3 regions of the Lysinibacillus sp. LK3 genome follow, and region 2 is predicted to be linked to each of the others. Evidence: riboswitches for the same ligand, from Rfam matches in the RefSeq annotation. Region 2 holds a riboswitch; each other region holds the start of a gene.
What was found. Region 2 has a riboswitch for cobalamin ahead of cobT (nicotinate-nucleotide--dimethylbenzimidazole phosphoribosyltransferase). Riboswitches for the same ligand answer to the same signal wherever they lie in the genome.
Positions count from the first base shown of each region.

Region 1: linked by a shared signal. The riboswitch ahead of VK91_RS21370 (ABC transporter substrate-binding protein) and the one ahead of cobT (nicotinate-nucleotide--dimethylbenzimidazole phosphoribosyltransferase) in region 2 are both predicted to bind cobalamin.
Region 3: linked by a shared signal. The riboswitch ahead of VK91_RS09675 (ferredoxin) and the one ahead of cobT (nicotinate-nucleotide--dimethylbenzimidazole phosphoribosyltransferase) in region 2 are both predicted to bind cobalamin.

Region 1 is NZ_LDUJ01000036.1:20,534-23,817, forward strand. Features, by position in the region: gene VK91_RS21365 (precorrin-3B methylase) at 1-418, opposite strand, end outside; gene VK91_RS21370 (ABC transporter substrate-binding protein) at 470-1,462, opposite strand; cobalamin riboswitch at 1,625-1,812, opposite strand; gene VK91_RS21375 (translation factor GTPase family protein) at 1,995-3,284, shown strand, end outside.
Region 2 is NZ_LDUJ01000007.1:159,675-162,958, reverse strand. Features, by position in the region: gene VK91_RS05240 (rhodanese-like domain-containing protein) at 1-208, shown strand, start outside; gene VK91_RS05235 (hypothetical protein) at 252-647, opposite strand; cobalamin riboswitch at 1,055-1,231, shown strand; gene cobT (nicotinate-nucleotide--dimethylbenzimidazole phosphoribosyltransferase) at 1,323-2,378, shown strand; gene VK91_RS05225 (trimeric intracellular cation channel family protein) at 2,430-3,035, opposite strand.
Region 3 is NZ_LDUJ01000014.1:352,067-355,350, reverse strand. Features, by position in the region: gene cobJ (precorrin-3B C(17)-methyltransferase) at 1-1,555, opposite strand, end outside; gene VK91_RS09675 (ferredoxin) at 1,560-1,931, opposite strand; cobalamin riboswitch at 2,077-2,259, opposite strand; cobalamin riboswitch at 2,511-2,696, shown strand; gene VK91_RS09670 (energy-coupling factor ABC transporter permease) at 2,845-3,284, shown strand, end outside.

The DNA of each region.
Region 1 (3,284 bases), on a different contig from region 2:
TGTAGCAAGCTGATGCACAGCCATTAATATTGACACGCACTCTTGCAGGTACCTTCATCCCCTCTATGGCATGATAGAGCTGTTCGGTTATCGGAGCAGCCTCCATTTTTTCCCCATCACAAAAATCACAGGCCTTCATGGCTATGATTGAACCAGAGGGAGCAACATAAAGACCTGCTTCCTGTAAGGCTTGCACCGCTTCCGTGGCATCGCACGTTGGTATGGATACGAGTATACTATAGGAAGCAGAATATTTTATCGCCCCCTTTTCGCCAGCAATTTCGGCTATTTTTTGGAATTGTGCAGGAGTATAATGCTTATTAATAATGCCAGGGCTAACGGCTAGACGGGTAAACTCACCATGACGGTTCAGTGTTTCAAATGTTTGATCTGGTACATTTTTTTGAAATGCGTTCATTTTTATCGCTCCTTATAAAAAAGGAGCTAGCAAAACGCTAGCTCGAATGGATTAAAAGTTTTCAGGATAGAAGCCCTTTGCTAAAATTTCAATGGCCTCTGCCGCACGAACCCCTTCAGACGCTGCTGAAAGTGGCAGGATGACAAAGCGCTCATTTTTGACCGCTTCCATCTCCTTTAAGGCTGGATCATTTTTTAAGAATTGGATCTTTTGGTCTGCCGTTGTTTCACCGTAATCAATCACGACAACTACCTCTGGGTTGCGGTCTACTGCATCTTCCTTCGACACAGTTGTCCAGCCTGATTCCACATCACCAAAGATATTTTGTCCACCCGCGATTGTCACAAGCTCATTCATAAAGTTTTGACCAGCTGTAAATACATCCTTTTCACCGCTATCAAACACAAGAACACGTAATTTTTCGCTATCTTTTGGTAATTTAGCTTGTACTGCCTCTACATCTTTCGTCATTTGCTCAATTAAAGCTTCGCCACGATCCTCAATACGGAAAATCTTCGCGATATTGCGAATATCTGTGAAAATATCCTCTATTGTTGGCTTTGTCATGTTGGAAGCCGTATGTAAATACGTATGGATGCCTAATTCTTCAAGCTCTTCTGGTGTGCCTACACCCTTTTCGCCAAAGCCACTTTTCCAGCCAGCATATAGGAAATCTGCCTCGGCATCGATGACTTGCTCCTTCGTTGGGTATTGATCGGAAAGAACAGGGACCTTATCGTATGCCTCTTGCAGTGGTTCATAGATTTTATCATCTAAGTAAGCTGTCCCTACCATAGAATCCTCTAAACCAAGTGCTAACATAATTTCTGTCACATGTTGATTTAAGCTAATCGCTTTTGTTGGTGCTTCCGTATATGTTTGAGTTGTGTCATTATTTTTAATGGTTACTTCTGCTGCCGCCTCAGATGGCTCAACCTTTTCACCTTGTGCAGCTGATTCCGTTTTGTCCTTTGCGTCACAAGCCCCTAAAACAGCGACCAAGGCAATGATCATCATCAGCCATATACTTTTCCATTTCTTCATGTCCTTTTCTCCTTTGCTGTTAAAATATAGAAAGAAATCAGAGACTTCTTTACTACTAAGGTAGTTGGAAGGGCATAAAAAAACCCTCTTGTCGCCAAGAGAGTAGCATAGTGAAATAACGGTATCATTACCTTCATCACTATCCCCATCCTCGTGGTTCTTAGTCAAAAAATACATACTGGCAGGTATCCTGGCTTAGGTTCATCATCTATACGCCTTCCCATAGTTTCACTACAGTGGCATGCTGTATAGACTCCCCATTTACAGTTGCGGGACAGCATCGGAATTGCACCGATTTCCCTTTTAAGCAAATGACAAACGCCATTTGCACCAATACGTTCTATAATGGTCAATACTATTGATAGACTAGCAGAAGAAAATTTATCGCGCAATCAGTAGTATGACACTAAAAGTATAATCATCATTATATTAGCACTATTTTGACATAAAGACGAACTATTTTACAAGAAATATAGAAGCTAGTATTCTGTTACAATAAAAAGATAGCATTCTATAGAAACGAGGATTTCTTATGTACAAAACGATCGGTGTACTTGCGCACGTGGATGCAGGAAAAACGACCTTCTCTGAGCAAGTGCTTTTTCATACAAATAGTATTCAAGCACGGGGGCGAGTTGATCATCAGGATACCTTTCTAGATCATCATGAGCTAGAGCGCAGACGAGGCATTACGATATTTGCCGAGCAAGGGCGCATGAATATTGGCGATGATACATACACATTGATTGATACGCCAGGGCATGTCGATTTCTCCCCTGAGATGGAGCGTGCCATTCGTGTGATGGATTATGCCATTATTATCATTAGCGCTGTCGAAGGGATACAGGGCCATACAGAAACAGTGTGGCAACTTTTACGTCAATACCATGTCCCTACCTTCTTCTTTATCAACAAAATGGATCGTGAGGGTGCCAATATGGAGGCTGTCATCAGCCAGCTTCGCAAAGATTGCTCTCAGCATGTATTGTTCATCGATGAGCCACTGCGAGCAGACTATGTATCAAATAATATTATGGAATGGCTGGCGGAGCGCGACGAAAAATTGCTTGATGCCTTTCTAAATGAGTCATTGGAGCATGAACAGTGTCTTGCTCAATTAAAGGAAATGATTAAAAATGAAGGTGCCTTCCCTTGCTTTGCTGGCTCGGCCTTAAAGGATGAGGGCATTCAGGAATTTCTTGACCAGCTCCCGCTGTTAACGGCTTCCCATTTTGACAAGGATGCCCCGTTTGAGGGCGAGGTTTTTAAGATTCGTCATGATGGGCACCAGCGTTTAACCTTTATGAAGGCAACCAAAGGCTCGTTGCATGTACGAGATGAATTTTCATTTGACGAAGTAACAGAAAAAGTGACCGAAATTCGCCTTTATAACGGCAGTCGCTTTGAGACCGTTCAACAGGTAGAGGCAGGAGAAATTTTCGCTGTCAAAGGACTGAGCCAGGCAAACATTGGGGATCGAATCGGTACAACGATGCTATCACAGCCCTATGAGCTTGTCCCAACCTTACAGGCAAAGGTTCAATATGAGGGTGATCAGCATATCAAGGAAGTGCTACAGATTTTCCGGTTACTCGAAGCAGAAGAGCCGTCCTTGCGTGTGGTCTGGCAGGAAAAATTTCAGGAAATCCATGTGCATATTATGGGTGTCATTCAATTGGAGGTCCTAACTGAGGTATTAATAACACGTTTTTCATTAGCTGTCTCCTTTGGTGAGCCGCAAATTTTATACATGGAAACCATTGCGACGACCGTAACGGGCTATGGTCATTTCGAGCCCCTCAAGCATTATGCAGAAGTTCAT
Region 2 (3,284 bases):
TGGCATGATCCCAGGTGCTCAACATATTGCACTCGGAACTATCCCTGAACGTTTAGAGGAATTAGATGTAGAAAAGCCATATATTATTGTATGTAAGGCTGGAGCTCGTTCTGCCAATGCGTGTGCTTACTTAGAGGCACAAGGATTTGATGTAACAAACCTTGAAGGCGGCATGCTGGCTTATGATGGAGAATTAGAATTTAAATAAATCATGAAAAAAGAAAGAGTATACACTCTTTCTTTTTTCATGATTATTTTTTCAAGGCATCCATGATAAAATTAAAATTCTCTTCAAAGTTTTTGTAGATATTAACATTTTTTTGTCCCTGCACTTTTGAAGCATAACTAGCAAAGTTTAGACCAGCTCCATAAATTTGTAGTGCTCCATTCGCCAAATCCCCTTTTTGGAGAAGCTCAATGCCATCTTTCAAGAAATTTTGACTCTCCTCGAAATGACACTCCGTAATGTATTTATCACCACTATGAAATAACTTTAAATTTTCTAGTATTTTATTTGCTGTCTCTTCACTGATCGAAGCGTCGATATTGATTAACAACTGATTGATCGGTTTTACGAGTTTGGCATAGAGGCTATCGTGCGTTTCACAGGTTTCAGCAATAGCGTTTCTTAATTGTTTTGCATTCATCGTATCTACTCCTAACTTTTCATCGTTTTACTATTGATACTTACCCTAATTTTAATCATAGAAATAATTTATGTTTACATTGAACAGATTATTAAGGTTTCAACTTTTATGTTCAACATTACTCAGTGAATTGGCAGAACATATGCTATTGAAGATAGAGATGATTGAAAAGTCTGAGTTTACTTGTTATGGCAATTGATTCAGTAATGGATTTTTGTACAAGCCGAGTGTTAGACATAGAGAATTCTAAAAAGCACTAATTATGGAAGACTAGGAATCAAGTGAAGGATTCATTTATTGGGACAAGCACTTGATAAGCTTTTATTGTGAATAGCAGTATGTACTAAGTTAACACTCAAAAAATTTTTTCCTCTTGACACTAAAAAAGTTGTAAAGTAGATTTAACATAATTACATAAAGCAATAGGTGCCCACTAGGGAGAATAGGGAATAAAGTGAAAAGCTTTAGCGGACCCGCCACTGTATGAGGGAGTTTCGTAGTGTATGCCACTAGCAAATTGCTGGGAAGGTACTATGAGATGTTGAACTTGAGCCAGGAGACCTGCCTACATGCTATAGAAGATATAGATGATGGAAAAGTCTGTAGTTTATTTGTCATGACAATAAACTACAGACTTTTTATTTTGTCTTAATGAGAACGAGAGGAGAAATAATCATGCAATTATTACAAGACACGATTCAAAACATTCAGGGGGCTGATATGAAAAGTATGGAGCAAGCTAGAAAGCGGATTGATGCGCTTTGTAAGCCCCCAGGTAGCTTGGGTAAACTAGAATCACTTGCCGTACAGCTCTCTGGTATAACAGGACAATTATATCCGATGGTCGACAAAAAAGTGATGATTGTCTGTGCTGCAGATCATGGTGTTTGCGAGGAAGGTGTAACCACGAATCCACAAGATGTTACGGTCTTTCAAACATTAAATTTTCCTAAGGGGGGTACAGGCGTTTGTGCGATTGCGGGGATTACCAATGCAAAGGTGGTCACAGTAGATGTGGGTGTAAAAGAAGATATTCCACTTGATGCAGGTGTCATTATTCATAAAATTAAATATGGTACAGATAACATGGCACAAGGTCCAGCTATGGCCAAACAAGAAGCCATTCAATCGATAGAAGTAGGAATCCGTGTGGCCACTGAGGAAATCATAAAAGGTGCTGATGTACTTGGGACTGGAGAAATGGGCATCGGCAATACAACACCAAGTGCTGCGATATTAGCTGTTTTGACGGGATGCAACCCTATCGAAGTAACGGGGTTTGGTGCAGGAGTAGGCCAAGGAGGCATTGCCTATAAAGCGGCAGTTATTGAAAAAGCAATTACCTTAAATCAGCCTAATCCAAATGATGTTATTGATGTTCTGGCTAAGGTTGGAGGGTTAGAGATAGGGGCGATGACAGGTATTATTCTTGGCGCTGCTGCCCATCGTAAACCCGTTGTCATTGATGGATTTATTTCAACTATAGCAGCCCTCATTGCTTATAAGCTCGAACCAAAAGTAATCGATTATATCATTCCTTCCCATGTTTCAGAGGAACCAGGGACAAAAATTGCCGCTGCCTTACTAGGCATTGAACCAATGTTGCACATGAATATGCGTTTAGGCGAAGGTTCTGGAGCAGCCTTAGCCTTTCCTATTTTAGATGCAGCTTGCTCGATGATGAAAAACATGGTGACTTTAGAAGAATCAATGCAGTTGTTAAAAAGATAAAAACAATAAAACAGCCAATGACTTAATTTTTGGTCATTGGCTGAATGGTGTTTATGCACGATTTAACTTTCGTAATGGCAAGCGCCACTTCATCATATAGGAAAGAATACGTAAAGCTGTAATCACTGCGAATAAAATATAAAGGAAAATGTCTCCTGTAAAAACCTCGAATCCGATTAGCAATCCTGCAAGAGCTGCCCAAACACCATAAACTTCATCACGGAGAACTAATGGTTTTCTTCTAGCTAATAAATCTCGTACAATACCACCACCTGAACCTGTCAAAACAGCAGCTACAATGACTGCGCTTACTGGCATATCAAGCTTAACAGCATAGAGTGCGCCTTGAATAGCGAATGCTGATAAGCCAATCGCATCTGTGAAGTTACCCCAACGATGCCAATGTTGAATCAGATGATGCGGAAAAATAAAGAATATCGTAATCGCAGCAAGCGCTATTTGAAACATCATATCCTGTCCCCAAAGTGTTGTGACAGGTAGTCCAATGAGTAAATTTCGGATAGCTCCTCCACCAAAAGCAGTCACAATACCAAGTATATATACACCGAATAAATCGTATTCTTCTTCCATGGCAATAATTGCCCCAGAAATAGCAAAGGCAATTGTTCCTATAATACTAAAAACCTCCCAAGCCATCCCTTTCACCCCTTCTATCAATAAATAAACTTTATTAAAAGTTAAAAGACTTTTTACGTAACAGAATCTATGAATTTAATAGCCAAAATCGGTCATTAAATACGCATCTTGAAATGAGTCCGCACATTAGCTTAGCGTAAAATCCTCTTAGAAACAATAGGCAAGTTTTACAGGTGCACATACAAATTGATAAAATGTGATTAAAATAAAGAAAAACATTCGTCAAAAGCGTTTATATACCAGTAGTTG
Region 3 (3,284 bases), on a different contig from region 2:
GAGCATTTGCTTTATATTCTTCAATAATATCTGTAATGAGTGGAATTAGTTGCTCAGGCTCCAGCCCTTCTACAACAGGCTGTGCTGCGTGTGCTGTACGACCGACTGGTTTTGCTCCAATAAAGACATCGAATTTACTTTTGCGGTAGACGATGCCAATATCATCAAATACAGCCCGATAACAGGCCATCCCACAGCCATTAAAGCCAATATTTAATGTCTTTGGTAAGGACATACCGCCTAGTTTTTCTTGTATTTCCTCTGCATATGGTATTGAATCAGCCTTTTCACCGTAGCAAAAATCACAAGCCTTCAGTGATAACACATCACCAATCGGAGCTAATAAAAACCCTACTTCCTGTAATTTCTCTGTGATCTGTTCAGGGGCAGTCGTTGGTATTTTCAAATGAATTTGATGATCTGGTGTGTATTCCATCGTCCCCTCATCCCCAACGACCTCCGCTAACGTCATCATTTGCTGGGGAGTAAAAAACTTATTGGCTACACCAGGACTTACTGCTAATTCAAAAATAGATTCTATTTTTTGCTGTACAAGCTTCGGTGTTACTTTGACTGCGCTTGTCCCTTTTACCATTGCAAGTGCCGCTGTAGCCATTTCAAGAGCTGTTTTTTTCGGCTTTGGCGTAGCGGCTATACTGGGTTTATTAAAGCGCCCTGCATTAGGGTCAGCCGTAAAGTCATTTCGCGCTGTTCCTGTCTCTTGGTTCATTGCCCAAGGTTCATTTTCTTCGCGTAAACGTTGATGTGGACGTAATGGCTGTTTCTCTTCACCCAGGGTATATTTACGTTGGTAACCGCGGGGCGTAATCATCTTATTGTCATAGAAAAATGTTGACGAATTCCCGATAATGACAGTTGTCAACATACCAATATCATGTTCTAGCATTTCTGCTAGTGTTGTCATGGTCACTTCTTGACGTTCTCGATAGGCACTTTTCACAAGCCCAACTGGTGTGTCTGGCGAACGATATTCTAAAAGTATTCGTTGAGCCTCGACAATTTGTCTTGTTCGACGTCCACTTTTAGGATTGTATAAAGCAATGACAAAGTCCGCCATCGCAGCTGCCTCGACACGCTTTGCAATTAAATTCCAAGGTGTTAGATGGTCACTCAAACTGATTGTACAAGCATCATGCATAATAGGTGCACCAAGTATGCTAGCGCATGAATTAATCGCAGAAATCCCAGGAACAATTTCAACTTCAATTCCTGTTGCTTCTGTCCAGCCTAGCTCAATTAACACCTCATAGACTAATCCTGCCATGCCATAGACGCCTGCATCACCACTCGAAATTACTGAGACGATGCTCCCTGCTTCAGCTTGACGAACGGCTTCCTGTGCACGCGACACTTCTTCTGTCATGCCTGTACTAACAATCGATTTTGCACTTACTAAATCTTGAATCAGCTCTACATAGGTTTTATAGCCTATAATCATATCACTTTGTTGTAAAGCCTCTACTGCACGTGTCGTAATATGCTTAAAATCTCCAGGTCCAAAGCCTACTACGAAAATTTTTCCTTTTTGCGCCATGTTGTTACCCCTCTTTCACCTTTTCGATCCCTTTAATGGCAGTTGTTTGAGCAGTACGCTGTAATGTACCTTCACGAAGTGTAAAGACATGTTCGTTGTATAAGGATTCATGATGTAAATCTTGTACTAGTGTTCTAGCATGCTCTGTTGATGGCACACGATACCAGTTTCCTTGAGGATAAGCGATTACCACACAAGCATCCTTGCAGCGTCCATTACAGCGCGTTCTTGTCGTATGTATTTCCTGATCGAGTGCTTGCCGCTGTATCTCATCTCGAATGGCTAAGGTAATTTCCTCCCCATCCTTTTTCATGCAGCTACTGCCATTGCAAATAAAGAGATGTGTTTTCATCCCCTCTAAATTCCAAGTTGTCATCTTCTGTCTCCCCTCATTTGCTTTTTGGAAAAAGAAAAACCTTTACTCTATAACGAAGAGTAAAGGTTTTGTAGAAGCCAAATAAAAACGAATAGAATGAAATACAGGTACCCGCTTTCGCTTCAACTTCTCCCTCCGAAAAGTTTGCATGCACAATCAAATAAGCAGGTTTCCTGACTTAAGCTTCATTTTACTGTCGCACCTTCCCAAGTTTGTACCAGTGGCTTTGCGATTTCATCAGCTATTACAGTAGCGGGGGCTGTATTGGATTTTCACCAATTTCCCTATTATCTCGAGCTATTCGAGCACTTATTGACGTTTTATATGAAATTTTTATTAGAATTTTAAATAGAAAACTGTCTTTATCATATCTTATTATTTTAAAATTTCAATATTTCTTTAAAAATTTATGACAAATTTATCAATTTTGAATGGAACTAGGTATGAAATTTATACAATCTATATAATTTGCGCACAAAATTTTATCAGAATATTCACTGTTGACCTTTAATTTAAAAAATTTCATAAAAGGTATAGCATATTTATGGAAATTCATGTTACACTTTGTCGTGAAATCTCACAATTTGAATGTTTTTCGGTGCAAAGTGCTTGTCATTTTGCTTAAAAGGGAAGCCGGTTTGAGCCCGGCGCGGTCCCGCCACTGTAATAGGGAGCTTTATAGAATATGTCACTGTCCAACGGATGGGAAGACCTATAAAGCATTGAACTAGAGCCAGGAGACCTGCCGAAAAATAAGTGATCGTTTCAACCTACGAGGATAGGTGTGCGGCTTAGCAGATGAGACTGTTATTTGCTTTTTTAGCTATGCACTTTTCCACCTAAGGAGAAGTGCTTTTTTTAATTACGCACGCAATATTCTAAAAATCTATTAATTAGTTAGGAGGAAAGCTTTTTGAAATTATCATGGTGGAAACTTAGTTATTTTTTACTGGCCTTTTTAATCGTGCCAAAACGTGCCTTTGCCATGCATATCATGGAAGGTTTTTTACCAATCGAATGGGCTATTTTTTGGTGGGTGATCTCTATCCCATTTATCATTCTAGGATTGCGTTCTATTCGAAAAACCATTGATGAAAATCCTGAAACAAAAATGCTTTTGGGGCTTTCAGGAGCCTTTGCCTTTGTGCTATCCGCCCTAAAAATCCCTTCAGTTACAGGTAGTTGCTCTCACCCAACTGGTGTAGGACTTGGGACAGTACTCTTTGGCCCTCTAGCAATGAGTGTAATTGGAACAATCGTTTTATTATTTCAATCTTTATTATTAGCTCATGGAGGAATTACAACTTTAGGGGCTAATGCCTTTTCTATGGCTATTGTTGGTCCTTTTATTGC